Regions from separate parts of the Bradyrhizobium sp. WSM2254 genome, predicted to be linked through region 1. Evidence: predicted binding sites of a transcription regulator. Region 1 holds the regulator's gene; each other region holds the start of a gene.
What was found. Region 1 encodes LexA, which represses DNA repair genes until DNA is damaged. Its sites were predicted from a motif close to TGTTCNNNNTGTGTTCNG; they were not measured.
Positions count from the first base shown of each region.

Region 2: A3M7_RS0122975 (ribonuclease T2) is a predicted target of LexA. The motif match lies at 6,625-6,642, and genes of this name have one in related genera.
Region 3: A3M7_RS0109850 (YifB family Mg chelatase-like AAA ATPase) is a predicted target of LexA. The motif match lies at 2,902-2,919, and genes of this name have one in related genera.

Region 1 is NZ_AXAB01000029.1:73,206-83,296, reverse strand. It holds gene A3M7_RS0121975 (S41 family peptidase) at 1-373, opposite strand, end outside; gene A3M7_RS0121970 (alpha-hydroxy acid oxidase) at 682-1,815, shown strand; gene A3M7_RS0121965 (HAD family phosphatase) at 1,830-2,456, shown strand; gene A3M7_RS0121960 (hypothetical protein) at 2,624-2,830, shown strand; gene glp (gephyrin-like molybdotransferase Glp) at 3,055-4,266, shown strand; gene lexA (transcriptional repressor LexA) at 4,442-5,143, shown strand; gene A3M7_RS49770 (hypothetical protein) at 5,322-5,525, shown strand; gene A3M7_RS49765 (hypothetical protein) at 5,719-6,153, shown strand; gene A3M7_RS0121935 (GAF domain-containing protein) at 6,374-7,315, shown strand; gene A3M7_RS0121930 (ComEC/Rec2 family competence protein) at 7,325-9,604, opposite strand; gene A3M7_RS0121925 (DUF2171 domain-containing protein) at 9,700-9,933, opposite strand.
Region 2 is NZ_AXAB01000031.1:35,158-45,248, reverse strand. It holds gene A3M7_RS0123010 (molybdenum cofactor biosynthesis protein MoaE) at 1-432, opposite strand, end outside; gene moaD (molybdopterin converting factor subunit 1) at 437-688, opposite strand; gene pgsA (CDP-diacylglycerol--glycerol-3-phosphate 3-phosphatidyltransferase) at 685-1,302, opposite strand; gene uvrC (excinuclease ABC subunit UvrC) at 1,400-3,460, opposite strand; gene A3M7_RS0122990 (outer membrane protein) at 3,713-4,336, shown strand; gene A3M7_RS0122985 (cold-shock protein) at 4,424-4,639, opposite strand; gene A3M7_RS0122980 (23S rRNA (adenine(2030)-N(6))-methyltransferase RlmJ) at 4,890-5,750, opposite strand; gene A3M7_RS0122975 (ribonuclease T2) at 5,874-6,578, opposite strand; gene A3M7_RS0122970 (hypothetical protein) at 6,699-7,163, opposite strand; gene A3M7_RS0122965 (hypothetical protein) at 7,346-7,639, shown strand; gene A3M7_RS0122960 (DUF3617 family protein) at 7,684-8,214, shown strand; gene A3M7_RS0122955 (ATP-binding protein) at 8,435-9,823, opposite strand; gene A3M7_RS0122950 (response regulator) at 9,842-10,091, opposite strand, start outside.
Region 3 is NZ_AXAB01000013.1:60,097-70,187, reverse strand. It holds gene A3M7_RS0109860 (ATP-binding protein) at 1-527, opposite strand, end outside; gene A3M7_RS0109855 (hypothetical protein) at 741-1,208, opposite strand; gene A3M7_RS0109850 (YifB family Mg chelatase-like AAA ATPase) at 1,306-2,844, opposite strand; gene A3M7_RS0109845 (PilZ domain-containing protein) at 3,070-3,315, shown strand; gene A3M7_RS0109840 (tetratricopeptide repeat protein) at 3,394-4,167, shown strand; gene A3M7_RS0109835 (AAA family ATPase) at 4,203-5,492, opposite strand; gene A3M7_RS43945 (CpaD family pilus assembly protein) at 5,489-6,223, opposite strand; gene A3M7_RS0109820 (type II and III secretion system protein family protein) at 6,280-7,797, opposite strand; gene cpaB (Flp pilus assembly protein CpaB) at 7,808-8,620, opposite strand; gene gshB (glutathione synthase) at 9,093-10,037, opposite strand; gene A3M7_RS0109805 (YraN family protein) at 10,048-10,091, opposite strand, start outside.

The DNA of each region.
Region 1 (10,091 bases):
TGTCGTCGATCGGCGAGACAACCTTGACCAGGCCCTCCTCCATCGTGACCTCGATGCCGAGCCCACCGAACTCGCCGGAGGTGGTCTCCTGCATCTCGGTCCAGGCCTTGTCGTTCATGTAGCGCGAATGCGGATCGAGCGAGGTCACCATGCCGGTGATCGCGCCTTCGATCAGCTTGGCATTGTCGGGCTTCTCGACATAGCTCGCCTTCACGCGCTCGAAGACTTCGCCGAACAGGTTGAGCTGGGAATAGGCATCATCCGCACTCGCTGCCGCCCGTGCCGCCCACACGCCGCCGTGCGGACTGGCTACCAGAAGGGTCAAACACGCTCCCGTGAGCGCGCCCAGGGGGAACAGCAGGGATTTCCGCATGGATAGGCTGGCCTTTTTGCTTTAGCGGTTCTCTTGGGGCTTGGGAGGCGCCATGCAAATGGCGATCCAGCTCGCTTCTCACAATACCATTCTGGTTTCTTCAAGGCCGGGCGGCCAACGCCGGCGGGTACACCGTAAAAATCCCTTCGCCCGGACCTAAACTTTTGGCAACGTTCCGAAACCGCTTCGCGCAATGCGGCAACCGGTCGACCGACCCACGCCTCGCAGCTATGCGATTTTAGGATGGTTTTGGAGAGCCGGACGGGCTAGGCGATGAAACAAGGCTTCAAATTCTCGGGAGGATAATAATGAACGAAGCACCCCGCATCCGGCCGGAAAGGAACGTCGAACTCGGCGCCAGCAGCGAGCCGTTCCAGAATCTGCACGAATTCATCCGGAAGGCGCGCGCCAACCTCAACCAGAATGCCTGGGACTATATCGTCGGCGCCGCCGAGACCGAGACCACGATGCGCCGCAACCGGATGGCGCTGGACGAGATCGCCTTCCGCCCGCGCGTGCTGCGCGACGTGCGCAAGGTCGATGGCTCCGTCGAGCAATTCGGCCGCAGGATGCGCCTGCCGGTGGTGCTCGCGCCGGTCGGCGCGCTCGAGATCTTCGACCCGGATGGCGCCGCGAGCGTCGCCCGTGCCGCCGGCACCTTCGGTGCGGCACACATGCTGAGCTCGGTGTCCGAGCCCGGCCTGGAGAAGACCGCCGAGGCCGCTCCCGATGCGCTGCGCCTGTTCCAGCTCTATGTGCGCGGCGATGACGCCTACGTCGCCGATGTCGTCAGCCGGGCCGAGAAGCACAGCTACGCCGCCTTCTGCCTGACCGTCGATACCGCCCATTACAGCCGTCGCGAACGTGACATCGCCAAGCGCTACGTTCGCGAGAGTCGCCTGCGCGCCACCGGCGGCGAATTCCAGAAGGGCCTGGAGTGGCGGACCGTGAAGATGATCAAGGACAAGTTCAAGATTCCGCTGATCCTCAAGGGTATCGCCACCGCCGAGGACGCGCTGATCGCGATCGATCACGGCGTCGAATGGATCTACGTCTCCAACCATGGCGGCCGCCAGCTCGATCACGGCCGCGGCGCCATGCATGTGCTGCCTGAGATCGTCGAGGCCGTGAAGGGCCGCGCCAAGATCATGGTCGACGGCGGCTTCGGCCGTGGCACCGACATCGTCAAGGCGATCGCGGCGGGCGCCGACCTCGTCGGCATCGGCCGGTTGCAATGCTGGGCGCTGGCGGCGGCCGGCGAAGCCGGCGTGACGCGGATGCTGGAGCTTCTGGAGGACGAGGTGCTGCGCTGCCTCGGCCTGTTGGGCGCCACCTCGTTCGCCGAGGTCGACAAGTCCTGCCTGCATCAGGCAACCGCAACGAATGCGCCGAGCGTGTTCAGCGCGTTCCCGCTGTTCGACCACGAACCTTACCGATACTGATCTGAAAGGATGCAATGACCTCGCTCTCTCCCGGCAGCGCGGATGCGCTTTTGTTCGATCTCGGGCGTGTCGTGCTCGACATCGATTTCTCCAAGGCGATCGCCTGCTGGGCGGGACATGCCGGCTGCAAGCCGGAGGCGATCGTTGCCCGCTATGTGCGCGACAGCGAGGCCTATCGGCTGCACGAGGTCGGCAAGATCAGCGACGAGGACTATTTTGCCTCGCTGCGCGCCTCGCTCGGGATCGGCATTTCGGATGCGCAATTCCTCGAGGGCTGGAACGCGATCTTCGCGGGCGAGATGCCTGATATCGCGGAGTTGTTGCCGCGCGCGGCGAAGCGCATGCCGCTCTACGCCTTCTCCAACACCAACCGGCCGCATGTCGACCATTTCTCGAAGGAATATGCGGGCCTGCTCGGCCATTTCCGCGAGCTTTATCTGTCGTCCAGCATCGGCCTGCGCAAGCCGGACGCGGCGGCATTCGACCATGTCGTGGCGGCCATCGGCGTGCCCGCCAGGCGCATCGTGTTCTTCGACGACCTCGCCGAAAACGTCGAGGGCGCGCGGGCGCGCGGATTGACCGCGGTGCATGTGACCTCGCCCCGCGATGTCGGCGATGCGCTCAAAGCGCTGGGAATCTGATCGAGATACAGCGGCCTGCGGGTGAAACCGGGGAGTTCCCCGGAACCGATTTGGCCAGAGATCAGGAACCAAATCGCTTTGTACATTTTTATACAGAGTTCCGGGAACGGAATGCCCGCTTCCGGACTCTTGAGTCCGTTGGGACTTCTACGGACGGACGCATCATCGTGTTGGGCAAGACCTACCTCACCAAGCAGGCCTCTCTCCTGCTCGAATTCGCCAGAACGACGTCGGATTCTGACCTTTCCGCCAAGCTGATCAGCAAGGCCGCCGACCTGAAATCCCGGGCCGATCCGCTGCCCGACAAGGATCAAGGCCCCAAAGCTCCCGACGTGGCGCCGGACGCCCGTCCGGACCAGCAGACCGGTCGTTGACCGATGCTGGCCGTGGCTCTCGTCATTGTCGTCCTTGCCATGGCCACGCTCGTTCCCGTCTTGCTCGTCCTTCAAATCATGCCGCGGCGAAGCTGACGGTCCCTCAAGACTGAGCGGATGAAGCAGGATAAATCCTGATCCGGTCCCATTTTGCTTCATCGCCCGCGCTCGGCTAGAACTCTTGCCGCCTATTCGTCCAGACTTTCCGAGCAGGAGTTTTCGCCGTGGCCTTGATGCCGGTTTCTGACGCGCTCGTCGCGGTGCTGGCCGGCGTGAAGCCGTTGCCTGAAGAAATGATTCCACTCGACGAGGCCTATTACCGCGTACTGGCGCGCGACGTCGCGGCGCGGCGTACGCAGCCGCCGGAGGCGATGTCGGCGATGGACGGTTACGCCGTGCGCGCGGCCGATGCGGCCAAGGTCGACGCACAGCTCACCGTGATCGGCGAGGTCGCGGCGGGCCGGCCGTTTGCCGGATCGGTCGGCGTCGGCGAAGCGATGCGAATCTTCACCGGCGGCGTCGTTCCGGCCGGCGCGGACGCGGTCGTGATCCAGGAGGACACGGTCGCCGACGGCAGGCGCATCACGATCAAGCAAGCCGCCGTCACGGGGCGGCACATCCGCCCCGCCGGCGTCGACTTCCGCGAGGGCGACGTGCTCCTGCGCATGGGAACCCGGCTCACCGAGCGCGACCTCGCACTCGCCGCCGGGATGAATCACCCGCACCTCCCCGTCCGCCGCCGTCCGAAGGTCGCGATCCTCGCCACCGGCGACGAGCTGGTGATGCCGGGCACCAGCCCGGGCCCCGGCCAGATCGTCTATTCCAACGGCTACGCCCTGCACGCGCTCGCCCGCCAGGAGGGCGCAGATACCGTCGATCTCGGTGTTGCCGCCGATACGCTGGAGGCCACCACCGCCGGCATCCGCCGTGCCCGCGAGAGCGGCGCCGATATCCTGATTACGACCGGCGGCGCCTCGGTCGGCGACCACGATCTGGTCCAGCAGGCGCTGAGGGACGAAGGCATCGCGATGGCGTTCTGGAAGATCGCGATGCGGCCGGGCAAGCCGATGATGCACGGCCGGTTAGGAGCGATGGGTGTGATCGGCCTGCCCGGCAATCCCGTGTCGTCCTATGTGTGCGCCTTCCTGTTCATGGTGCCGTTGATTCGCGCGCTGTCGGGCCGCGCGGTGATTCATCATCGTCGCGAGCGCGCCGTGCTCGGCCGCGAGGTCGGTGCCAATGACCAGCGCGAAGATTATCTGCGCGCACGCCTGGAGCGGCGCGACGACGGCACGCTTGTCGCCCTTCCCGTCAATCATCAGGATTCCTCGCTGCTTGCGAATCTCGCTGCGGCACAGGCACTTCTCGTGCGCGCGCCGTTCGCGCCCAAGGCCGAGGCCGGCACGCCTTGCGAGGTGCTGCGACTGCCCGCCTGAACCCGCAAGTCGTGCGCGTTCCGCGAACTTTGTCGCGTTCACGGTAAATTAAGCAGTTGCGGAACACATATCGAACATATAGTGTCCGTTCATGATTTGTTTCGAGCATCTAGCGGCTCGCCGCTGAATTCACCGTCTCGGAATCGAACGACATCAACCGGGGGATTTGGTCGAGATGTTAACGCGCAAACAATACGAGCTTCTGCGATTCATCAGCGAGCGTTTGAAGGAAAGCGGCGTGCCGCCCTCCTTCGACGAGATGAAGGACGCGCTCGACCTGCGCTCGAAGTCAGGCATCCATCGCCTGATCACCGCACTGGAGGAGCGAGGCTTCATCCGGCGTCTGCCCAACCGGGCCCGCGCGATCGAGGTAATCAAGCTGCCCGAGCTCCAGGCCGCCGCCGGCAACCGGCGTGGCTTCACGCCGAGCGTCATCGAGGGCAATCTCGGCAAGGTGCGAGCGAGCTCCAGCGCCTCCGTGGACGAGGGCGAACGCCCCGTCGCGGTGCCGGTGATGGGCCGCATCGCGGCCGGCACACCGATCGAGGCGCTGCAGACCCGTAGCCACACCATCAGCGTACCGCCGGACATGCTCGGGTCGGGCGAACACTACGCGCTCGAAGTGCGCGGCGACTCGATGGTCGAAGCCGGCATCCTCGACGGCGACATGGCGCTGATCCAGCGCAACGAGAGCGCCGACACGGGCGACATCGTGGTGGCGCTGATCGACGACGAGGAAGCGACGCTGAAGCGCTTCCGCCGCCGCGGTGCCTCGATCGCGCTCGAGCCCGCCAATGCGGCCTATGAGGTCCGCATCCTGCCGCCCAACCGGGTGAAGATTCAGGGCAAGCTGATCGGCCTGTACCGCAAGTACTGAGCGCGCTCCGCCGCTTGGCGCCCCGCGCGTTGACGATTGGAGCGGACGATTGTCCGCTCCGGCTGGATAGTCTTTCTGGTTTTGCACAGATTATCCGGCCCCTCTCCCGCGGTACATCCTCGGGCACGCCGCACGAAGCCCTGATCGCTTCGCGGCGCTGGAGATCGAGGAGACCGTCATGCGCAAGATCGTTTTGAGCGCCGTCACGATCACGCTGATCGCAGCATCAGCGGCGCATACCTTCGCCGCACAGTCACACCATGTCCGCAAGGCAGCGCAGACGACGACGAGCGAGCAATTGCGCAATGCCCGCAACGCCGTCGCGCAGCCGCCGCAACCCGCCTGGCAATATTTGGGCTGGTCGGCACCTGCTGGTCGCTGACGGGGACGCACGCCAAATGCACAGGAGCGGACTTTGTTCCTCGTGCATTTGAAAAAGATATTGTGATGGCAGCCTGCGGATCTAAGTCGCAGATTTGCCTACAACCGAGAAGACGCTAACATGCTTCCACTCTGATAGGGGCTAGTGCCTCCGAAGGAGGCGCGGGTCGCTATCCCTGAATGAGGAGCACCCGATGTGTGACTACAGTCTGCATGCCGTCGCGACGCGTCCCGCAGAAGTCGGCGAGACGATCGTCACGACCACTTTCCGAGGCACCTCGACGCGCGGCTTCGCCTCTGAAGCCGACATGTCCGTCGCGGTCTGCCTGCTGCCGGGGACGGAGCTCGCCTTCGCCGACAACGTCCGCTACGACAATCGCTGGATCTGGACGCGCACCATCAACTCCCGCGTCGGCAAGTTCGGCAAGATCGATCCGCACATTCCCGATCGCCATCACGACGCGATCGAATTCCCCGACGGCAAATACGTACTGGTGACGCAGCTCGTCGAAGGCCAGCGCGCGACCGTGCTGCAGTTGCCGGTGACCCAGCCCGGCGGCGAGCGCGAGCACAAGCCGCAGGTCATCGCCGATGGTCGGCCGACCATCACCCGCCTGCCGATCGGCTGAGGCAGCTCCCCCGGCTCACGGGTCGGGGCCAGGATCGAAATCGCCATCGCCGGCCGTGGCCGGCGACGTGGTGCGGTTTGCGTCCTGAGAATCCAATCCGCCGAGATCCCCCGCGCCTCCCCGTCGCACGAAGTTTGCGCGGCTCTGCCTGAATTTTGAACGTCCGCTCCGCGGCTAGATCGCCGATGCTGTCATTGGCTTGAGGCGGCGGACACGGTCGATGAAAACCTTCATTCGCGTCGTTGAACTCTGGGTGCCGGACCGGACGCGCATGCGGCTGGAATTCGGCGGCGGCCTCTATGGCGAAGGGCTGTCCGCGTTCAAGGCCGTGAGCGAGAACTTGCGCTTCGGATACGACGAGGGCCTTCCCGGCAAGGCCTGGGCCAGCGGCCATCCCGTGATCCTCACCAAATTCGCCAACTCCTATTTCAAGCGGACCGATCAGGCGCTCGCGGCCGGCCTCACCTGCGGCGTGGCGGTGCCGGTGTTTTCAGGCGAATTCTTGCAGGCCGTCATGGTGCTGTTCTGCGGCGACGACGAGGCGCATGTCGGCGCGATCGAGCTCTGGCACAATGATCCCGATATCTCCCACGAGATGGGGCTCGTCGACGGCTACTATGGCACCGCCGACATGTTCGAATTCAACTCCCGCCACACCAGGTTTCCCCGCGGCTTCGGCCTGCCCGGACGCACCTGGAAAGCGGGCCTGCCGCTGATCATCAAGGACCTGCACAACGCCAGGAGTTTTCTGCGCTGGGAAGACGCCGCCGAAGTCGGCATCAATCTCGGCGTCGGCGTGCCCTATCGGACCGGCATCGACCAGACCTGGGTGCTGACTTTCCTCTCCGCGCAGGCGACGCCCATTGCGCGGCGCTTCGAGATCTGGGTGCCGAACGAGGCCCGTTCGGCACTGGTCTTTCGCGCCGCCGATTGCAGCGCGCAGACCGACCTTGCCGCGCTCTACGCGGACAAATCCATCGCCAGGGGCGACGGCAGCATCGGCGGAGCCTGGGCCACCGGCATGCCCGCACTCAACGACGATCTCGCGCATGACGGCTCAGCCGCGGCCGCGGAGGCTCGCGCGTCTGGGCTGAGCCAGATGGTGGCCCTGCCGGTGATCGGAGCCGCCGGGCTCGACGCCGTGCTGGCCTGGTACCTGTAGCCTGTCCGATCAATCCTCAGCCTGCATGTCCGCCTCGGACGGCGTCGCGTCCCGGTTACGGGGAGCCGGCGCCTGCGGCGCGAGGCTCGCGCCGAAATCGCCCTCGCCGGCGGTCGCCGGCGACCACGGACGGTCGGTGCCTCTCGCCTTCACCGCCTGAACCGCAAAGCCGTCGCCGCGCCGTGTCAGCGCGAGCGCGCCTTGCGCGGCGAGACGCTGCCGGTCGACCACCATCGCCGCACAATCCGGTGGCGCCGGCCGCGCCGTCACCACCAGCGCGGCGCGGCTGCAATCGTCCGCCAGCGCGTCGATGCGCATGGCCAGGGCGACCAGGCGCCCGTCGGCGAGCGGCGTCACGCAGCCGGCCTCGTCGCACGACACGCCGGCGGCGAGCGAGTTGCTGCCGGCATCGCGCGGATCGGCGTCAGCAGCCAACCACTCCTTCAGCAGAAAGCCGTCCTTGCCGGCCCGGATCATCTGCAGGCGCCCGTCCCTGCCCCGCACCGCGACGCTCTGGCCGTCTCCGGCAATCAGGATATCCGGCTGCCGCCCCGACAGTCCCCAGAGGATCGCCACCAGCAGCACCAGCGCGCCGGACCAGCGCAAGGGCGTGCGCAGCAAGCCCATCACGATGATCCCCAGGCTGGCCGCGATCAGCGGCGTGATGCCGAAAGCCGGGATGCGGCCGACGGCGCCCGGCAGCGCGGCCACCCAGCGCGAGACCGCGACCATCCAGTCGATGCCGGTCCCCATCAGCCACCAGAACACGCCGTCGAGCCCGAACGGCGCCGCGAGCAATCCGAGCAGTCCCGCAGGCATCACCAGCGCAGAGACCACCGGCATCGCGCCGAGATTGGCCAGCACGCCGTAGGGCGTGACGCGATGGAAATGGAAGGCGGCATAGGGCGTGGTCGCAAGCCCCGCGATCAGCGAGGCCAGAAACAGCATCGCGATCTCGCGGCCGCCCCACATCGCGATGCGCGCGGTCGCCGAATGATCTGGCGACGCGAACAGGTTCGGCATGCCGATCTGCACCAGCGCAACGAGCCCCAGCGTTGCCGCAAACGACATCTGGAAGCTCGGATGCACCAGCGCTTCCGGCGCGACCGCGAGCACGATCAGCGCCGCCACCGCCAGGGTGCGGAACGTGATGGCGCGGCGGTCGACCATGACGGCGATCAGCACCACGGCGGTCATGAAGAACGAGCGTTGCGTTGCGACCTCCGCGCCCGAGAGCAGCAGATAGAACGCGGCGGCAACCAGCGCCGCGGCCGCGGACCATTTCTTGATGGGGAAACCGACCGCCAGTCCCGGGATCAGAGCAAGCAGCGCGCGGACCGCGAAGAACACGACGCCGGCGACCACCGCCATGTGATAACCGGAGATCGAGAGCACATGGCCGAGCCCTGAAATGAACATGGCGTCGTTGACGGGCGTGGTGATCGCGTCGCGCCGCCCCGTCAGCAGCGCCGTCGCGATCGCGCGATTGTCACCTTCGAGTGTTGCCCGGATGCGCGCGTCGATCCCATCGCGCAGGCCCTGCATGAAGGCGGCATAGCGCAGCCGCAATCCACCGGCATCGGGCGGCACCGCTGCCGTGATCGCCCCCATCACGAAGCCCGAGGCGCTGATGCCCTGGAAAAACATGTCGCGGGAGAAATCGTAGCTGCCGGGGCGCACCGGCGAGATCGGCGGCATCAGCCGCGCCTTGAGCTGCACGAAGCTGCCGACCTCCGGCGCAGTCCCCTTGCGCACCGAGAGGCGCACGCGCTCCAGCCTGACGTCGCTCCGCTGCGCCTCCATCGCCGTGACGCGCAGCACGAAGCGGTCGGTGCGCTCGCGGATGTCGCGCGTCTCGACGAAGCCCGACAGCGATGCCGAATAGAGCGGCTTTGCGAGAACGGTGTGGTCAATGCGCGCCGTCTTCCAGGTCGCCAAGGCAAAGCCGGCTGCGACCGCCGCGATCAGGATCGCAGGCGCGAACAGCCGGCTCCGCCGCAACAGAACCGCACCCAGCATCAACGCGATGGCCGTCGCAGCAACGACCCACAGCACCGGCTCATGATCAGCGGCAAAGTAGAGCGCGATGCCGCTGCCGAAGGCCACAGGCACCCACGGTAACAGCCGCCCGGCACCGGCCTCGGCGCGCATCCATTCGCGCAGTATCTCGACGAGCGCGGGCCAGGCGCCAAAGCCCGCCGGCACAAAGCCGCCGGCCGGAGCAGTCCGGCCGACGGGCCAGGTCCCCGCAATACCTTGGGACCGTATTGGCCGGCCCGGCTCCGCCATTCCCTGCACCTTACGATACGCGACGGAGGCCGAGGCTACTGGAACGTGCAGGCGGACGAATAGCGGTACGGATCAGGAACGAGCCACGGCGGGCGCTACTTTTCCTCTTCCATCGTCACGGCCACCGCCGCCTTGGCCGAGAGCCGGACCTTGTTGCCTTCGACGTCGGCGACGAGGCCCTTGTCGATGAAATGATGATGGCCCCTGTGGCTGCCCTCGCCGCTGTCCTTCTTGGTCAGCCTGATCCGATGGCCCTCGACCTTGTCGACGGTGCCGATGTGGACGCCGTCGGCGCCGATGACTTCCATATGCTCTAGGATGTTCTGCATGGTGGGCTCCTCGTTGGGGACCCCCACAACGCCCGAGAGGTCCTTTCCGTTCATTCGTGACACGACCGCCCGGCGCGATCGGCGACCGTTCTGCCTCTGGACGGGGGGCAGTCTCGGTTCGGCTCGATTGAGCCGAAAGTCTCATAAGGGGCCGGCCT
Region 2 (10,091 bases), on a different contig from region 1:
GACCCAGCCGGTGCCGGTGGCGCTCTCTTCCTTCTTCCAGAACGGCGCGCTGGTCTTGAGATAGTCCATCAGGAACTCGGCTGCCTGGAACGCCGCCTGACGATGCTGCGATGCGGTCAACACCAGCACAATGTTCTGGCCGGGCATGAACCGCCCGACGCGGTGGATGACCGTGACGCCGTTGAGCGGCCAGCGCGTGGTCGCCTCGTCGACATGACGCTTGATCTCTTCCTCGGCCATGCCGGGGTAATGTTCGAGCGTCAACGCGGCGATCTTCGCGCTTCCCTCGTCGCCGCGGCAGATGCCGGAGAAGCTCACGACCGCACCGATGTCAGTCCGGCTCCTGGTCAGGAGCGCGGTCTCGCGCGCAACGTCGAAATCGTCTTCCTGGATACGGATGGTGACGGGGCCGGTGGTCGCAGGGGAAGTCATGGGCCTAGCCGCCGGTCATCGGCGGGAAGAACGCGATCTCGCGGGCGCCCGCGATCGCGGCGTCCGACTTGACGTGGGCGTGGTCGATCGCGGCGCGGATGACCTTCGGCTTCTCGAAGGCGTAGGCATAGGCCTCGCTCCGGCCGGAGAGCCAGGCGATGAGCTCTTCCACGGTGCGCACGGTCGCTGGCGGCTCGACGGTCTCCTCGGCCTTGCCGACCCGTTCGCGCACCCAGGCAAAATACTTCACCTTCATACCTCATCCTCCTTGATGAGGTGATGGATGCCGGAGCGGAAATAATCGTAGCCGGTGTACATGGTGAGGATCGCCGAAGCCCACAGCAGCAACAGGCCGATCTGGGTCACGACAGGCACGACCTGGTCGCCGGCCTCGCCCGCGAGCAGGAAGCCGATGGCGACGAGCTGGACCGTGGTCTTCCACTTGGCAAGCTTGGTGACGGGCACGCTGACGCGCAGCGCGGCGAGATATTCGCGCAGGCCCGAGACCAGGATCTCGCGGCACAGGATCACGATGGCGGCCCACAGTGACCAGCCATGGATGATACCGTCGGCGGCCAGCATCAGCAGGCAGGAGGCGACCAGCAGCTTGTCGGCGATCGGATCGAGCATCCGGCCGAACGCCGATTGCTGATTCCAGATCCGCGCGTAGTAGCCGTCGAGGTAATCGGTGACTGCTGCCGCGATGAAAATAGCGACCGCGACCCAGCGCAGCCACAGTGGCTGATCCAGAATCGACTGCGCATAGATGCACCCGACCACGACCGGGATCGCGGCGATCCGGCCATAGGTGAGGATGTTCGGGAGGGACATCGCGCGGCTGGTCGTCCCTCGTGTCGTGGCGATGTTCATCCGTCCTACCAATACCGCTGTGGCCCGAAGGTCAACCGTTCCGCTCCCCAAATGGGGTGCGGGATGCGACGACCATATGACCACGGCCCCCTTTAGTTCACCCCGGCTGGGGATGGAAATACTCGAAAATCCTGCGGGCGCTTTCGGCGCTCACCCCCGGAACCTTGCCGAGATCGGCGATCGAGGCCCGTTCGATCTCCTTCAGGGTTCCGAAATGATGCAGCAAGGCACGTTTGCGTGACGGGCCGATGCCCGGAATCTCCTGCAAACCGGCCTCGCGGATGTCCTTCTTGCGCAGCTTGCGATGCGAGCCGATGACGAAGCGGTGGGCCTCGTCGCGCAGGCGCTGGATGAAATAGAGCACGGGGTCGCGCGGCTCGAGCTTGATCGCCTCGCGTTCCGGCATGAACAGGGTCTCGCGGCCGGCATCCCGGTCCGGCCCCTTGGCGACCGACATCAGCGACACCTGGGTCAGGCCGAGATTCGCAAAGATCTCCCGGACGGCATTGAGCTGGCCGCGGCCGCCGTCGATGATCACGAGGTCGGGCCATTGCGGAAAATCGTCGTCCTTGACCTTGGCGCCCTCCTCCGGCGGGTTGATGAGACGCTTGAAGCGGCGCTCCAGCACCTCGCGCATCATGCCGTAGTCGTCGCCGGGCGTGAGCCCTTCCGACTTGATGTTGAACTTGCGGTACTGGTTCTTCACGAAGCCGTCCGGGCCGGCGACGATCATGGCGCCGACCGCGTTGGTGCCCTGGATGTGGCTGTTGTCGTAGACCTCGATGCGCTTGGGGGCATGCGGCAGGCTCAGCGTCGTCGCCATGGCGTCGAGCAGGCGGCCCTGCGTCGCGGTGTCCGCGAGCTTCCGGCCCAGCGCCTCGCGCGCATTGGTCAGCGCATGGGCGACGAGTTCCTTCTTCTCGCCACGCTTCGGCGCGGTGACCTCGATCTTGTGCCCGGCCTTGATCGAGAGCGCGTTGGCAAGCAGCTCGCTCTCCTCGATCTCATGCGAGAGCAGGATGTTCTTCGGCGGCGGCTTGTCGTCGTAGAACTGGGCGAGGAAGGAGCCGAGCACTTCTTCGGGCGTAAAGGTCTTCTCCGCCCGCGGGAAATAGGCGCGGTTGCCCCAGTTCTGGCCGGTGCGGAAGAAGAACACCTCGACGCAGGAGAAGCCGCCCTCCTGGTGGATGGCGAACACGTCGGCCTCTTCCACCGTGCGCGGATTGATGCCTTGCTGCGACTGGATCGCCGACAGTGCGGCAAGGCGGTCGCGGTAGAGTGCCGCGCTCTCGAATTCGAGCTCATTGGCCGCCTTCTCCATCTCGCCGGCAAGCTCCTGCTTCACCGCATGGCTCTTGCCGGAGAGGAAGTCGGTCGCCTCACGCACCAGGGTCGTGTAGCCGGGGAAATCGATCTCGCGGGTGCAGGGACCGGCGCAGCGGCGGATCTGGTAGAGCAGGCAGGGCCGGGTGCGGCTCTCGAAAAAGGAATCGGTGCAAGAGCGGATCAGGAACGCGCGCTGCAGCGCCGTGATGGTGCGGTTGACGGCGCCGGCGGAAGCGAACGGGCCGAAATAGCGTCCGGGCCGGGTTTGTGCGCCCCGATGTTTCAGGATCTGCGGCGCCCAATGGTCGCCGGTGATCAGGATATAGGGAAACGACTTGTCGTCGCGCAGCTGGACGTTGAAGCGCGGCCGCAGCTGCTTGATGAGGTTGGCTTCCAGCAGCAGCGCTTCGGTCTCGGTGTTGGTCGAGACGATCTCCACGGTCACGGTGGCGGCGATCATGCGCAGGATGCGCGCCGGTTGCGGCGCACTCTGGCGCGCGTAGTTGGAGAGGCGTTTTTTGACGTTCTTGGCCTTGCCGACATAGAGCACGTCGGCATTCGCATTGAGCATGCGATAGACGCCGGGCGAGGTCGGCGCGAGCCGGACCGCGCGCTCGATTGCCTCATGGCCGCTCGCCAGCGGCTCTTCGCCGACCGCGCCGCTCTCTTCCAAGATATCGGGCAGAAGCGCATCGTCCTCGTCGTCGCTGCCCGTGGTGGCGGGATCGAGGTCCGGCGGTGCCGTCTCCTGGGACGGGGCGTCCGGTGCCATGCCGCGCCTGGATTTGGGTGCGCGGGCGTCGTCCGGATTGTCGGTGGAATCGTGAACCATGGGGCGAATTTAGGCGCTGGGGATGCCGATTTGAAGTTCCGGCCATGCTGCACGCACAGAATGGCGGGCGCGGTTCCCGGTAACGCTTCCTTAAGTCTGTTAAGCGCGCGGTAACGGGTCTTAACAGCGCTTTAACTTAAAACTCTCGATAAATCTTACGCGAAAAGGTCTTGGTTCCGTAACCATGCGACGTGGCGCGGCGCGGCGGCGCGGGCATCGCACTGGTTTACGGCAGTTGCGTTGGAGTGTGTGATGAAGAGGCTCGTTGTGGGCGCGGCCGTGTTGGTTGCCGCCGGCTGGACAGCTTCGGCAGAGGCCGCCGATCTCAATTACGGGCAGCGTGCGCCCTATACCGTCAATCAGCCGCTCAATGCCTATAGCTGGGCCGGTCCGTATCTCGGTGCCAATCTCGGCTATGAGTGGGGGTCGGTGAGTAACTCACCCGTAAAGCCCTCCGGCTTCGTTGGCGGTGTGCAGGCCGGCTATAATTTCCAGAACGGTCCATGGGTGTTCGGCGTCGAGGGCGATATCCAGGCCGCCGGCGCTGATGACACCTTCGCGCCGTGGAAGTTCTCCAATCCGTGGTTCGGCACTCTGCGCGGCCGTGCCGGCTATACCTTCAGCAACGTGCTGCTCTACGGCACCGCCGGCCTCGCCTTCGGCGAGCTGCGTGCGCAGACCTTCGGCTGGACCGAGTCGCATACGAGCGCCGGCTGGACCATCGGTGCCGGTGCGGAAGTGGGCTTCGCGCCCAACTGGACCGCCAAGCTCGAATATCTCTACATCGATCTGTCGACGAGTCAGTTCGCAATCACAGGCGTGTCAAACGGCTATAGCGCCAGCGTTGTGCGCGCAGGCGTGAACTATCACTTCTGATAGCCAAATAAGAAAATACCGGACAATAACCTCCCGGCCGCTCGCGGCCGGGACTTTTTTTGCGCAAGGTTTTTTGAGTCAGGCCCGCTAGGAAAGGATGACCAAATTGACCGCCTTCGGTCCCTTCCCCTTCTTGTCCGGTTCGACTTCGAAAGTAATACGCTGTCCTTCGGCAAGGTCCTTCAGTCCCGCTCGCTCCACAGCAGTGATGTGAACGAAGACATCGCGACCGCCGTCATCCGGCTTGATAAAGCCGTAGCCGCGCTCGCCGTTGAAGAACTTGACCGTTCCCGTCATGGCCATCGGGAAACTCCCCCTCATTGCTCCTCCGTCGCGACGCAGACTCACGTCACGACATGACCGGGCCGTACGGAGCCCGGGAGCTGGCCATCCTTGGGCGGACCTTTTGGTCCGGCCGGATCTTTCTTAGGCCTTCACTCCGCCGCAACCATTCGCGGAAGCGGAACGCAAAGCCAGTCACGGAAATAGCATAATACGGTTCTTTGCAGATTGACTACGGCTCCTGCATATTTTTCCCAAGAATGCCGGAGTGTTACGGCCTCGGCACCTCTAATCGGAATCTGGCAGCGCCGCCCTGGCCGAGCGGCATTTCGAGCTCGGGCAGGATCGTCTTGAGCTCGCCGTGCAGCGTGTAAGGGGGATTGACGATCAGCAGTCCGGTGGAGGTGAGGGCTGCGCCGTCCAGTTGCGGCGCGGCGCTGAATTCGAGGCGCAGGCATTTGCCCGGCGGCTTTGCTGCGGCTGCGAGCCGCGCCACGAGTTGCGCCAGCGTGTCGGTGGCGCGCCGGCTCTTGGCCGGATACCAGATTACATAGATACCGGTTGGCCATTTTGCGAAAGCCTCCGAGAAGGCTTCGCCCAGCCGTTCGAACTCGTTCTTTGCCTCGAACGGCGGATCGATCAGCACCAGCCCGCGCCGTTCCTTCGGCGGCACGAAGGCCGGCAGCGCCACCCAGCCGTCGAGATCGACCACGCGGGCCTGCTCGTCGCGGCGCAACACGTCGATCAGCGCCTTGCGCGCCTTTGGCTCGAGCTCGCAGGCGACGAGGCGGTCCTGCGGCCTCAGCAGGCCGCGCGCGATCAGCGGCGAACCCGGATAGGCCTTGAGCTCGCCCTTCGGATTGAAGGCGCGGACGATGTCGAGATAGGGCTTGGTCAGTGCGGCGGTCTCGTTCGACAGGCGCGCCTGCATCAGCCGCGCGATGCCGGTCAGCCATTCGCCGCCGCGCCGCGCCTCGTCGCTTTCGAGATCGTACAGGCCGGCGCCGGCATGGGTGTCGATGACGCGGAACGCCCCCGGCTTGTCCTGCAAGTAAGTGAGGATGCGCGCGAGCACGATGTGCTTGATGACATCGGCGAAGTTGCCGGCATGGAAGGCGTGACGGTAGTTCATGGCGGAGAGTTACGACATCGCGCGATGAAAGTAACTCCCGTCATTCCGGGGTCACGCTTCCGCCTTCGCTCTTCGAGCTTCGGCGGACAAGTCGCGTGCCCCGGAATGACGGAGCTGATTTAGCTACCCACCCCTGATCGGCGGCATGGTCACCTGGTCGCGGCGGCAGGCGCGGCGGTCGATCTCCTCGCAGGCGCGGAATTGCAGGTCCTTGCTGAGGCAGATGCGGACCTCGGAAAGCCGCGTCCGGTTGCAGGTCACCGAGACGGCGGCGCTGCTGAGGCCCGGATTGGCCTTGATGAAGGCCTCCTCGACCTCCGCCGGCGCCACGGTCTTGGCCTGCGACAGGTCGAGATACTCGGCCGGAATCTTGATCGCGGCGCGCGCTTTCCGGATCGTCTCGAAATAGCTGCGATCGGCGAGCCCCGAGCAGGTGCCGTGCTTGTCCCATTCGTTGAAGATCAGGCCCGGCGCGGGCATCAGGTCGAGCATCGAGGAGACGATGCTGCGGTTCAGCCGTGGCGCCGGCCGCTGGCAATATTCCGGAAAGCCGTTCTCGTATTGCGGCCACAGCCCGTGCACCACGAAAGCATAGGGCCGGCCGCTGCACTGGATCTGGGAGCGGCCGCCGCGCTCGGCCGCCTCCTCGCAGAAGGAGGGCGACCACGACAGCGACAGCACATAGAAATCGAATTCGCCGGGCGCGTTCTGCCGCCTGTCCTGGGCTTGCGCGGCGCCCGTCAGCGCGACCAGCCCGGCGGCAAGCGGGAGGGCAAGGACCAGCGAGATCATCAGGCGGGAGAACGAATGCAATCTGGAATGAAACATGGCGACGCCCCTCAACTAGACTGTGCAATCGAGCCTAGCAGGCGATAAGAACATTTCAAGAACAAAATTCGGGCGGCCCCCGCCAAGCCGCTGGCTCGGTCCGAATCAGGGCTTGTCGAATTACTGCCTGGCGGCGCGGCAGGCCGGATTGTAGGCCCAGTTGCGGTCGAGCCCGACCACGCACCATTCGACACCATTGCCGTAACCGGCGAAGCCGCCATCCTCGATGATCGAGAAATGCACCTTGCGCACCTTGCCGTCGTTGAGCATGGCCTCGCCGGTGCAATAGCGGCGCGGAATGTTGTCGGACTGCCAGGGCCGGAACGCGGTCTCGCGCACGGCGGAGAAGCCGGTGATCTTCAACGAGGAGTTCCAGAAGGAGCTTTCCTTCTCCCAGAACTGGGTGGCGATCGTCGGCAGCGCCTTGTCGCAATCGGCGACGCCGCCGTCATAGCGCGGTCCGCTCAGCCAGAAGTTCAGCTCCAGCGGATTGGCCGCCCTGGCCTCACCGAGCGACAGCGCCCCGAACATGAGGCCGAGCACGGCGGCAAAGCGGAGCGATTTCAGGGGGGGCGAGGCGCGCATGGGCAATCCAGACAGAATGATCTGCGAAGGTCGGACGGTGCCGCGAAGGGCGGGTGAGGTCAAGTGCAGCGCGGCAACACTTGGCCAGGAGTTGATCATAACGTCGCATCCGACAGGGCTTCAGTTCTTTTCACTTCCGTCCCGGCACCGTAAACTGGCGCCAACCAATTGGAGTAACGGGAATGCGAATCATTGCGGCCGCGGGCCTTCTTGCCCTGGGTATGATGGCGAGCCAGCCGGCGCGCGCCGACATCTTTCCGGTGCCTCCGTTCAAGGGCAACGACACCGGCGGCATCATCGCCTATTCGATGGCCACCCAGGTCGATGCGCGGCAGGTCGCGGTCGATCACTGCGCGCGCTACGGCAAGGTCGTCAAATTCCTCGGCGTGCAGGCCTATGAGGGCGGCTACATCTCGTTCTCCTGCCGCTGGGTGCCCTATGGCGCCGCCAACCAGCCGATCCGCACGCTGTACTGAGGCGTTTTCGTAACGCAGCGATCTCTCAGCCGGGAGCTTCCCACATGACGCGCAAACTTGCTTTGCTCGGCTCGGCCGCTTGCTTCGTGTTGTCGGCCGGCAGCGCCTCTGCCGACGATCTGCCGGTGCGCAAGGCCGGCCTGTGGGAATTGAAGATGGTCAGGAGCGGCTCTGCGATGCCGGAAATGACCATGCAGCACTGCACCGACGAGACCGTCGACAAGGAGATGAACAACAACGTCTCCCCGATGGCCAAGCAGATCTGCGCCAAGCAGGACATCAAGAAGACTACGACCGGTTATGTCAGCGATTCCGAGTGCAGCGTCGCCGGCATCAGCACCACCTCGCATGCCGAGATCACCGGCGACTTCAACTCGGCCTATACGGTGAAGACCTCGTCACACGCGCAAGGCGGCGCTGCCGGCACGGCGGGACGCGACACCAGCATGACGCTCGAAGCGAAATGGCTGGGCGCCTGCAAGCCCGATCAGAAGCCCGGCGACATCGTCATGCCCGGCGGCTTCAAGATGAACGTGCGCGACGTCGACAAGCTGAAGAACCTGCTGCCGAAGTAGGGTTGTCTTCCCCTCTCCGCTTGCCGGAGAGGGTGGCTCGCCGCGAAGGCGCGAGACGGGTGAGGGGTATCTCACCGCGTGTGACGCTCTTACTTCTGAATTCGTTGAGGCAACCCCTCATCCGGCGCCATAGCCGAAGCTTCGCTTCGGCGTTCTTAAGAACGGCGGCCGAAGGCCGCCTACGCCACCTTCTCCCGCAAGGGGAGAAGGAAGATCGCGGCTACACCGGTATCCGCACACTCGCCCGTAGTCCGCCCATCGGGCTGTCGCCGAGCGTGATGTCGCCGCCGTGGGAGCGGGCGATGTCGCGGGCGATGGCAAGGCCGAGGCCCGTGCCGCCCTCGTCCTGGTTGCGGGCGTTGTCCAGCCGCAGGAACGGTTTGAACACCTCTTCGCGCAGATGCGCGGGAATGCCCGGGCCGTCGTCGTCGACCGTGACGGTCAGATAACGGTGATCGCGCTGGCCGGTGATGGCGATGCTCTTGCCGTAGCGCGCTGCATTGGTGACGAGGTTGGCGAGGCAGCGCTTGAACGAGGCCGGCTTCACCGTCACCACGGGCAGTCCGTTGAATGCGACGGTCGCAGCGTGGCCGTGGCGTTCGGCATCGCTGCGCAGCTCCTCGAGCGCCTGCGCCATGTCGGTCGGCTGCGACTGCTCGCCGGAATCGCCGCGGGCAAAGGCGAGGTAGTCCTCCAGCATCATCGACATCTCGTCGACGTCCTTGCGCATGCCCTCGAGCTCCGGGTTGTCGCCGATCAGCGCCAGCTCGAGCTTGAAGCGGGTCAGGATGGTGCGCAGATCGTGGCTGACGCCGGCGAGCATCGCGGTGCGCTGCTCCATCGTGCGCTCGATGCGCGACTTCATCTCGAGGAAGGCGACCGCCGCGCGCCGCACCTCGCGCGCGCCGCGCGGCCGGAAGTTCGGCGCCTCGCGGCCCTTGCCGAAGCTCTCGGCTGCATCGGCAAGACGCAGGATCGGTTTGATCTGGTTGCGCAGGAACAGCACCGCGACGATCAGCAGGATCGAGGACGTGCCGACCATCCAGAACAGGAAGATCTCCGAGTTCGAGGCGTAGGCCGCGCTGCGCTGCGCGAACACGCGCATCACGGCGTCGTCGAGCTGGATGCGGATCTCGACGAGGTTGGAGCGGCCGACCGTGTCGATCCAGAACGAGCGCCCGATCTGGCGACCGAGCTGCACCGACAGCGTCTGGTCGAGCAGCGAGAAGAACGGCTTTGGTCCCGGCGGCGGCATGTCGCCGGCGGGCAGGAAATCGACGACGAGGCCCAAACGCTGTTGGGCGATGCGACGGATCTGGTCGCGATCCTTGTCCTGCGGATAGCCCTTGTAGACGTCGATCAGCGCGGCGATGTCCTGCACCACCGCGGCCGACAGGCGGCGCGTCACCGTGTTCCAGTGCCGCTCCATGAACACGAAGGCGACGACGGATTGCAGGATCACCATCGGCACGATCATGATCAGCAGCGCGCGGGCATAGAGGCCGGTCGGCATCCAGCCCTTGAACGCATTGCCCATCCAGCCATTGGCGGCGGAGACGCGGCCGGCAGCGCTCTTCAGCAGGGTCAGGCCGGTATCGATCGTGCTCATCGGTCGCGCTTCACTGCTTTATGGCGATGCCACCAGCCGGTAGCCGATGCCGCGCACCGCCTGGAGGAACAGCGGATTGGCGGGATCGGTCTCGATCTTGCGCCTGAGGCGGTTGATCTGCACGTCGACGGCGCGCTCGTTGACGCTGCCATTGCCGGTCAGTGCGCTGCGCGGCACGGTCTCGCCCGGGGTCTCCGAGAGAATGCGAAGCATCTCGCGCTCGCGGTCGGTGAGGTGAATGACCTCCTCGCCCTGGCGCAATTCGCCG
Region 3 (10,091 bases), on a different contig from region 1:
TTCTGATCGTGAACGCGCGTGCCATTGCTTTCGCGGGCATTGTCGCCCTGCTCCAGCACGTCGAAATCAAAGCGTGTGCCGACCAGTGCGCCGCGCGCCTGCCCTGCGAGCGCGCAATAGGCGTCGTTGGCGAAGGTGATGCGGCCGTTTGTGTCGCGCAGCACGATCAGGTCGCCCTGCTGTTCGAACAGGCTGCGGGCGCGTTCCTCGGCTTCCTTCAGCTCCCAATTGCGGTCGATCAGCGCCTCGTTGTGAGCGGCGAGCTTGCGCAGCCGCTTGTTGACGAAGCGCAGCCGCATGCTCATCGTCGCCAGGCCAAGGCAGGCGAGCGCGAACAGGAAGCTCGCGCCGATCGCAAAGGCGTTGGGATCGTAGCCGGAATTCTCGGCGCGGCTGCCGGAGACGAAGCCATAGGCGCCGCCGAACGTCGCCGAGAAGATCATGAAGGAGCGGATCGCGAAGGCGATTCTCGGATGCTGCCGCCTGAAGCGGCGCATGCGCACCTTGATCCGGAACGTCCGACCCATCGCCACCGATCCCGACTCTTGTCTTAAAAACCCCGTGCTTGCCACGTGCGACGATGTCCCGCCGACCTTGCGAACAGCTTGAGGCTTTGGCGCCGCCTCCAAACAGGGTTGACGAGGTGTTAACGGCTCAGAGCATGATCCGGAAAAGTGTGCAGCGGTTTTCCGGAAAGATCATGCTCCAACACCAACCTGAAGCGCGATGATCATCGCGCTTCAGAGCGAGGCGGCCTGGAACGGGCGGTGACCGCCGTGGGCGCCGACGATCAGCGCCGCCGCCTCGCGCTGCGAGAACGACTTCGAGCGCACATAGATGCGGTAATCGGCCGGCCCGTCGGTGGAGAGATAGATCACCGGCCCGCCGTCGACCGGCTGTGCGGCAATCGTGATGAGCCGGGTCTGCGGATTGGCCTGGCAGGAATCCGGCTCGGAGCCGAGACCGTCGTCGACCACCGCGAAGTCCGCACCGTCCGCATCGTCGGTGATCTGAACCCTGACCGTGGCCCGCGTCGGATCGTCGGTGAAGGCGACATGGACGCCGGCGGTCCAGAACAGCGATGTCAGCTCGACAGAGGTGTCGCCCAGGGCGATGCAGGGATGCGAGACCGATCCGATCTCGCTGCGGGCGAACACCGCAGCCGCCAGCAGGGGAACGACCGAGGCCAGGATCTTGAAACGCAACATGACACTCTACTCGCCAGGCCCGTACGGGAACTTGTGGGCCTTATGGTTTGCAGAGCGTAAAGGAAACTCGTTACCGCCGGGTTGATGCGCGGAATGATCACGCCATTTGGCGCACATCCTCTGCGAGTGCGCGGTAGGACAGCGCTTCGGCGAGATGCAGCCGGCCGATCTTGTCTGCGTTGTCGAGGTCGGCGAGCGTGCGCGCCACCCGCAGCACCCGGTGATAGCCGCGCGCCGACAGCCGCATGGTCTCGGCGGCGTCGCGCAGCAGCTTGGCGCCTTGCACATCCGGCTTGGCGATCTCTTCGAGCACCGAGGCCGGCGCCTCGGCATTGATGCGGACCCGCGGCAGGCCGATCGCCGCGTAACGCGCAAGCTGGATGTCTCGCGCCGCCGCCACGCGCGCGGCGACCTCGGCTGATCCCTCCGCCGGCGGCGGCAGGATCAGGTCGGCTGCGGTCACCGCCGGAACCTCGATGCGCAGGTCGATGCGGTCCATCAAGGGCCCTGAGATGCGCGCCTGGTAGTCGCCGGTGCAGCGATCGATGCGACCGCGCTTGCAGGCATAGCCGGGTTCGAACGCGTTGCCGCAGCGGCAGGGATTCATCGCCGCGACCAGCATGAAGCGGGCAGGGTAGGTGACGCGATGATTGGCGCGGGACACCGAGACCTCGCCGTTCTCCAGCGGCTGGCGCAGCGAATCCAGCACGCGCGGATCGAACTCGGGCAATTCGTCGAGGAACAGCACGCCCTGGTGCGCCAGCGAGATCTCGCCGGGCTTGGCACGCATGCCGCCGCCGGTGAGCGCGGCCATGCTGGCGGAATGATGCGGCGAGCGGAACGGGCGCCGCGCAGTCAGCGCACCGCCTTCGATCTCGCCGGCAACGGAGGCGATCATCGAGACCTCGAGCAGCTCGCCCGGCGACAGCGGCGGCAGGATCGAGGGCAGGCGCGCCGCCAGCATCGACTTGCCGGCACCGGGCGCGCCGATCATCAAGAGGTGATGTCCGCCGGCGGCCGCGATCTCCAGCGCCCGCTTGGCGCTTTCCTGGCCCTTGATGTCGCGCAGGTCGAGCGGCGAGGCGGCGGCCTCGTGCACCCTGGGCGAGGGACGCGACAGCACCTGCGTGCCCTTGAAGTGGTTGGCGATCTGGATCAGCGATTGTGCGGCGATGATCTGGATGTCCGGGCTCGCCCAGGCCGCTTCCGAGCCGCAGGCGGCCGGACAGATCAGGCCTTCCTCGCGCACATTGGCGCCAATCGCGGCGGGAAGAACGCCGGCCACCGGCGCGATCGAGCCGTCGAGGCCGAGCTCGCCGAGCACGGTGAAGCCAGTCAGCGCATCCGGCGGAATCGCGCCGATCGCCGCCATCAGCCCGAGTGCGATCGGCAGGTCGTAATGGCTGCCTTCCTTCGGGAGGTCGGCGGGGGCCAGATTGACGATGATCCGCCGCGCCGGCAGCGCCAGGCCTGATGCAATCAGCGCCGAGCGGACCCGCTCCCGCGCCTCCGACACCGCCTTGTCCGGCAGGCCAACGATGGCAAAGGCCGGCAGGCCCGGCGCGACCTGCACCTGCACGTCGACCGCGCGGGCCTCGATCCCCTCAAAGGCGACGGTAGAAACCCGTTGAACCATGCCGAACCAGCCTGCCCACTTGCACAATCGAGGGTAGCAGAGCCGGCCACCCTCCGCAAGAACAATACGGGAACATATCCGGCGGCGCCCAAGCCCTAACCAATCGTAAACAAGGCGCGGACACTACGCCTCGAATGCGAGCGGCTGTCCTCAGCACATTCCAACGAATGTCCGCTACTCCTAGGGCTGCGGGATGGGCCGTGATCTAACAAGTGAACAATCAAAATGCTTGCAAATCGCCGGAGAAGCGAACGTCGGGTGTGCAGCCGACTCGCCAAGATTCACTTTGGCGCGGGCTCGCTGCCGCGGGATTGCACAATCACGGATATTTCGGACGGGGGCGTGAAAGTGGTGGCGGAATTCCTGGAAGTGCCGCCGCAATTCACCATCATCTTCGCACCCGACTATTCCCGCCAGTGCCGGCTGCGTTGGCGCATCGGCTGCGAATTCGGTGCCGAGTTCACCGATTAGGCTGCGGGGCTGACTTCCTTAACGGGAATTTAGCGTTAATCGGTAAGCATCTCTGATCAGTCGCCGAGTGATCAGAGTATGCCCAAGCGTTTGTCCCGTGCCTCTGCCCCGGCGAAATTCCTGCTGCCCGCGCTTCTGGTGCTTGCCCTCGGCGGTTGCCAGACCGTCGGCGTCGAGGACGTGACCGGCGCGCTTGGCGGCAAGTCGGAAACAGCCGGCAAGGCCGATCCGAAGTCGGACATGGATGTCCTGCGCGAGCGCTATCGCGCCAAGCCCGGTGATCCCAACCTCGCGCTCGAGTATGGCAAGGCGCTGCGCGCGAGCGGCCAGCGCGCGCAGGCGGTCGCGGTGCTGGAGCAGGCCGTGCTCGGCCATCCCAGCAACAAGGCGCTGCTCGCCGGCTACGGCCGCGCGCTCGCCGACAACGGCAATTTCCAGCAGGCTTTCGACGTGCTGGGCCGCTCGCATTCGCCCGAGGATCCGGACTGGCGCATCCTGTCGGCGCAGGGCGCGGCGCTCGACCAGCTCGGCCGCAACGAAGAGGCGCAGCAATATTACGCCGCGGCGCTGAAGATCGTGCCCGACGAGCCGACCGTGCTGTCCAATCTCGGCCTGTCCTATATGCTGCAAAACAATCTGTCGAAGGCCGAACAGGTGCTCGGACGCGCTTATCAGCGCAATCAGAACGATGCGCGGGTCCGCGCCAATCTCGCGCTCGTGCTGGGATTGCAGGGCCGCGAGGCCGAGGCTGAAATCCTCGTGAAGGCAGATTTGCCGCCGGACCAGGCCGCGGCCAAGGTCGCGGCACTGCGCCAGGTGCTGGCCAAGAAACAGCAAAGGGCGGACAAATAGTCCGCCCACTTGCCGGCCTTTGCGAGTTCAGCTCCTTACGAAGCCTTGCGATGCGGCGCGGAATTGCGGCTTGATCGGCCCTTCAGCTTCTTCAGGAGCGGTGCGAGCAGCGAGCGCTTCGGCTTCTTCACCTCGCCGCGCCCGGCGAGGCGGTTCGCCATGTTCTGGAACAGCTCGGTGGTGCGGTGGCTCTTGGAGACCTCCGCGATCATCTGGCCGTTGTTGGCCGCGGTGGAGAACAGTTTCGAATCGAACGGGATCACCGCGATCGGCTGGCTCTCCATGGTCTTGACGAACGACTTGACGTCGATCTCCGCGCGCTTGTGCATGCCGACCTGGTTGATGCAGTACAGCGGCGGCCGGTCGTTCGGCCGCGCCGCCTTCAGCACGGTCAGCATGTTCTTGGTGTTGCGCAAGTTGGCGAGATCGGGCTCGGCCACGATCACGATGTCGTCGGCGTTGATCAGCGCGCGCCGCGTCCAACCCGACCATTGATGGGGGACGTCGAGCACGATGCAGGGCGTGGTCATGCGCAGCGTGTCGAACACCGCGTCGAAGGCCTCCGCGCCGAAATCGTAGACCCGGTCGAGGGTGGCAGGCGCGGCCAGAAGGCTGAGGCGCTCGGTGCATTTGGCGAGCAGGCGCTCCATCAGCGCCGTGTCGGGCCGGTCCTGCGACAGCACCGCGTTGGCGATGCCCTGCACCGGGTCCTGGTTGTAGTCGAGACTCGCGGTGCCGAAGGCGAGGTCGAGGTCGATCACGACGGAATCGAGCGCGAGGTCGCGGGCGATGGTCCAGGCCACATTGTGCGCGACGGTGGACGCGCCGACGCCGCCCTTGGCGCCGACCACCGCGATGACGCGGCCGGTGATGATGGCTTCGGACGCCGAGAACAGGCTGCAGATCGAACGGACCACGTCGAGCGTTTCGACCGGTCCCACCACATAGTCGTTGACGCCGCGACGCACCAGCTCGCGATAGGGCGCCGTGTCGTTGGGGTTGCCGATCACGACCACGCGGGTGCCGGGATCGCAGACGCCGGCGAGATCGTCCAGGCCCTCCAGGATGTCGCGCGTGCCGTCGGATTCGATCACGATCACGTTCGGCGTCGGCATCGATTCATAGACTTCGATCGCCGCGGCGAGGCCGCCTTCCTTGGCGGTGACATGCGCCTTGGCAAGCCTGCGATCCTGCCCGGCCGCCGTCACTGCGGCGAGCGTCTGGTCGGTCTCGCAAAAGGCTTGCACGGAAATGCGAGGAACCGGCGCAATATGCTCCTCGGGGTGCCGCGGATGGTCCGCTTCTTCGTCGTTGACGCTCGTCATCTGCCTGTATCGCTGAGCTTGGCCTTGTCGGCCTCGGGGTTGGGAGTCGCGACCGGCGTGCCCTTGCGATAGCGTTCGAAGGCGATGTCGCGACGTGCGGTGTAGACCGGCGTTTCGGCACGCGGCTGCTCGAGGTCGGCGGGATTGTCGATCATCGCCGCGAGATTGCGCTGGCTGGCGCAGCCTAGGTTGAAGTACGGCCGGTTCTCGTTGTAGCCGGGGTCGAGGATGGACGGACCGACGTCTTCGGGCCACAGCCCGCAGGGGCCGGCGACCGCGGCGATGCGGGAGTAGCTCAGGCGGATGGTCGGCAGCAGTCCGGGATCCTCGGGCCGATAGGGATGCTGGACGATGGCACGCGACGGCACGCCGCTGGACGCGAGCACGGAACGGATTTCCCGATAGGTCGCCGCGGCGGCACGCGAATTCGCGGCGTCGATCGGCACATCGACGACGACGGACCCGGTGCCTTCGCGCACCCAGTCCCGGGCGATGCCCGCGACGTCGGACTGCTGTTCGGCCGAGAGGCCGCCTCTCGCCTTGCCGACGAAAATCACGATCGACTTCTTGGCTTCCTGCACAGCGATCGGATGGCGCTGGCGATAATCGGTCGGCACCGTCTGGGTGACGATCTCGCCCGTGGTGTTGCACGCACCCAGCATGACGGAGAGCCCCGTCAGCGCCAGCGCGACGCTTAAGCCGCGACGTCGATCGGTCATGGTCTTCGTCATCGCTTGATCCCCTCTTGCCCCGATCCTTGCCCCGTTCCCCAAGCCGTCCGTCGGTCTCAGTCGATGATGAAGCCGAAATCGCCGCGGGCGCCGTCGATCGGATCGACGCGGCGCGCGATGCCATAGAGGCGGTTCATGCGGCCGAGCAGCGCCGTCTGCGCGTCCGAGGCCGGCGCAAAGCCGTCGTCGGGCCGCGACAATTCCTTCTGGGCGACCGCGCGCACCACATAGGGCGTCACGATCACCATCAGCTCGGTCTCGTTGTTGACGAAGTCCTGGCTGCGGAACAGCGCGCCGATGATCGGCACCTGGTCGACGCCGGGCAGGCCGTTGATCGCCTGCTTGGTCTGCTGCTGGATCAGGCCGGCCATCGCCATCGAGCCGCCCGAGGGAATCTCGAGCGTGGTCTCGGCGCGGCGGGTCTGGATCGAGGGGATGGTGATCGAGCTGGTCTGGCCCGCGGACACCGCCTGCGTCACGGAGATGGCGTTCTGATTCGACAGCTCCGAGACTTCGGTCATCACGCGCAGGCTGATACGTCCCTCGCTCAACACGACCGGCGTGAAGTTCAGGGAGATGCCGAACTTCTTGTAGGTGATCTGGGTGGTACAGACGTGGGTGACCGGATCGCAGGAATAGCCCGCAGGGATCGGGAATTCGCCGCCGGCGATGAAAGTGGCGGACTCGCCGGAGATTGCCGTCAAGCTCGGCTCGGCCAGCGTCCGCATCACGCCGGCGCTTTCCATCGCGCGCATCGTGGCGTTGACGGTGGCCACGCCTTTTGCCAGTCCGGTAAGGCCGAGCCCGTTGCTGGTTACGAGCGGGCCGCCAGAGACCGAGAACGGGTTGGAATTGTTGAAGTTCACGACCGCGGTGCCGGCATTCAGGCTGGCGCTGAGATCGACGCCCAATTGCTTGACGATGTCGCGGCGCACTTCGCCGACGACGACCTTGAGCATCACCTGGTCGCGGCCGCGCACCACGATGTTGTTGACCACCTTGTCGGAGCCGCCGACCAGCTTGGCGGCGACGTCGCCGGCCTGCTGCGCCTCGACTGGGCTCGACACCGAGCCGGTCAGCATCACGCTGTCGCCGACGCCTTCGATCTGCACGCCCGGCAGCGACTGGCGCAGCGCGGCACGCATGCCGTTGAGGTCGCGCTTCACCGCGATGTCGTAGGCGGCGACCTGCTGGCCGTCGGCGGTGAAGAACACGACGTTGGTCTGGCCGACCTGGCCGCCGATGATATAGGCGCGCTGGGCCGAGCGGATCACCGCGTTGGCGATCTTGGGATCGGCCACCAGCACATCCTTGACCTCGCGGGGCAGGTCGATGACGACCGACTTGCCGACGCCGAGCGACAGGAAGCGCGTCTTCGCCGGCGCGATCGTCCCGACCGACGCCACGCCGAGATCCGGCGCCTGCATCGGCGCCTGGTCGCCGACCGGCGTTTCGGCGGCGCCGACGAAGTCGGGAGCTGCGAGCAGCCCCAGCATCAACATCGCCCCCGTCCAGAACGTGCGTGCGCGATTCCCCCGAATGCGCAAGCCCGCCCGATCATCCCCGTAGTTCATCATGTCCCCATCACTTCTGTGACGTCAGTTGTCGCACCTGCACGCCGTAGCGGATCACGTTGACTCCGCCGGAACGCTTGATCGCCAAATCCTCGGCCGTGAGCTCGGCTGCGTTGGCATCGACGATGCTCCGCAGCGCAAGCTGGAGCGTGCCGCCCTGGCGCGCGGCGGCGAGCGTTGCGACCTGGTCCGGCTTGAGCTCGAGTGTGACGGTCTTGCCGAGCACGGCGTTCTGGCCGTCCTTTTCCTTCGGCGCCTGGTCGATCGCGAGCACGCGGACGTTGCTCAGGATGACCTCGGACAGGATGAGGTCGTTGCCCGCGGTCGTGCTGCTGGCGTCGGGACTCTTCAGGCGGCGGGTCAGGACGATGTCGACGCGGTCGTTCGGCAGGATGAAGCCGCCGGCGCCGGTCTCGGCTGAAATCTCGGTGGAAACGGCGCGCATGCCCGACGGCAGAATCGCGGCCATGAAGCCGGAGCCCTCGGCCCTCACCAGCTTCTGCTCGCGGATCGGCTCGCCCTGCATCAACGGCACGCGCGCGATCGAGCCGGCGATCTGGGTCTGCGCCTCGGGCCTGCTGTCGCGGCGGATGAAAGCGCTGCTCGCGGTGGTCGACGGCCAGGTCTGCCATTGCAGGTCCTCGACCTTCACGGCCTGGCCGAGCTGGATGTCGTTTTTCGCGACGAGAACCTCGACCGTCGGCAGCTTCTCGGCGACGGGAAGGGCGGGCGCGGGCTTGTTGTCATAACCGCTCGCCAGATACGCAGCGACGCCGCCGGCGCCCAGCGCGATGACGAGAACGACAATGCGTGCGGTATTCATACGCCTCTACTCTTACGCGGGGTACTCGAACCGCACGTGGCGGGTTCCCCTGTGTCGATGAGTAGGGAGTAAAAGTATAAGGGGTGTTGCGAGGCCGAATGCGATGAGCGGCCACGGCCCGAGTTCTGGGCAGATGGTGAACGGCGCGTTATTCGATCGGCCAGCAGCCACCGTAGATTCACGCAGTACGAGACGTTCGTCCGAACGATGCGCGCGGCGTCATGGTGAACGGGTGGTTAGTGGCTCGTGGGACTCCGCGCCGCCATGGTGTCACCTCAGCATGCCGCGCCGACACAGGTGATCCGTCATCCTGAGGTGCGAAGCTTGCGATGCAACGCATCGCGAGGTGAGCCTCGAAGGATGTACGGCCGGGATGCGGCCGGGCCGTCGCCCTTCGAGGCTCGCCGAAGAGGCGAGCACCTCAGGGTGACGGTGAGGGAGTGAGTATCCGGGAGACGAAGTGAGAGGCGCCTTACTTCGCCCGCTTCTGCTCGATCGTGTCCCAGACCTTTGCCGCGACGTCCGGGCCGCCGAGACGCGCGATGGCGCGGATGCCCGTTGGCGATGTCACGTTGATCTCGGTGAGGTTGCCGTTGATGACGTCGATGCCGACGAACAGCAGGCCGCGCTCGCGCAGCGCCGGGCCGACGGTGGCGCAGATCTCGCGTTCGCGCGGGGTGAGCTCGGTCTCCTGCGCGGCGCCGCCGCGCACCATGTTGGAGCGGAGGTCGTCGGCGGCGGGCACGCGGTTCACGGCGCCGGCGAACTCGCCGTTGACGAGGATGATGCGCTTGTCGCCGTGCTTCACCTCGGGGATGAACTGCTGGATCACCCAGGGCTCCCTGAACGTGACCGAGAACATGTCGAACAGCGAGCCGAAATTCATGTCCTGCGGCATCACGCGGAACACCGCCGCGCCGCCATGGCCGTGCAGCGGCTTCATCACGACGGCGCCGTGCCTGTCCCGGAATGCGTTGATCTCATCCAGGTCGCGCGAGATCAGCGTCGGCGGCATCAGCTGCGGAAAGTTCATCACGAACAGCTTTTCCGGCGCGTTGCGCACCGAGGCCGGATCGTTGACGACCAGCGTCTTCGGATGGATGCGCTCCAGGAAATGCGTCGAGGTGATGTAGGCGAGGTCGAACGGCGGGTCCTGGCGCAGCAGCACCACGTCGAAGCCGTTGAGCGCCTCGCGCTTGGGCTCGCCGAGGGTGAAATGATCGCCCGGCTCGTCGCGCACGGTCAGCAGCTGCACCGGCGCGACCAGCTCCTCGCCGACCATCGAGAGCTTGTCGGGCGTGTAGTAGGACAGGCCGTGGCCGCGCTTCTGCGCCTCCAGAAGCAGCGCAAAGGTGGAATCGCCCTTGATGTTGATGCGGGCGATGGGATCCATCTGGACGGCGACGTTCAGTTTCATGGTCTGCCTTTCAGGTCGAGGCGTCGAATGCTGCCAACACATGGCGCGGAAGTG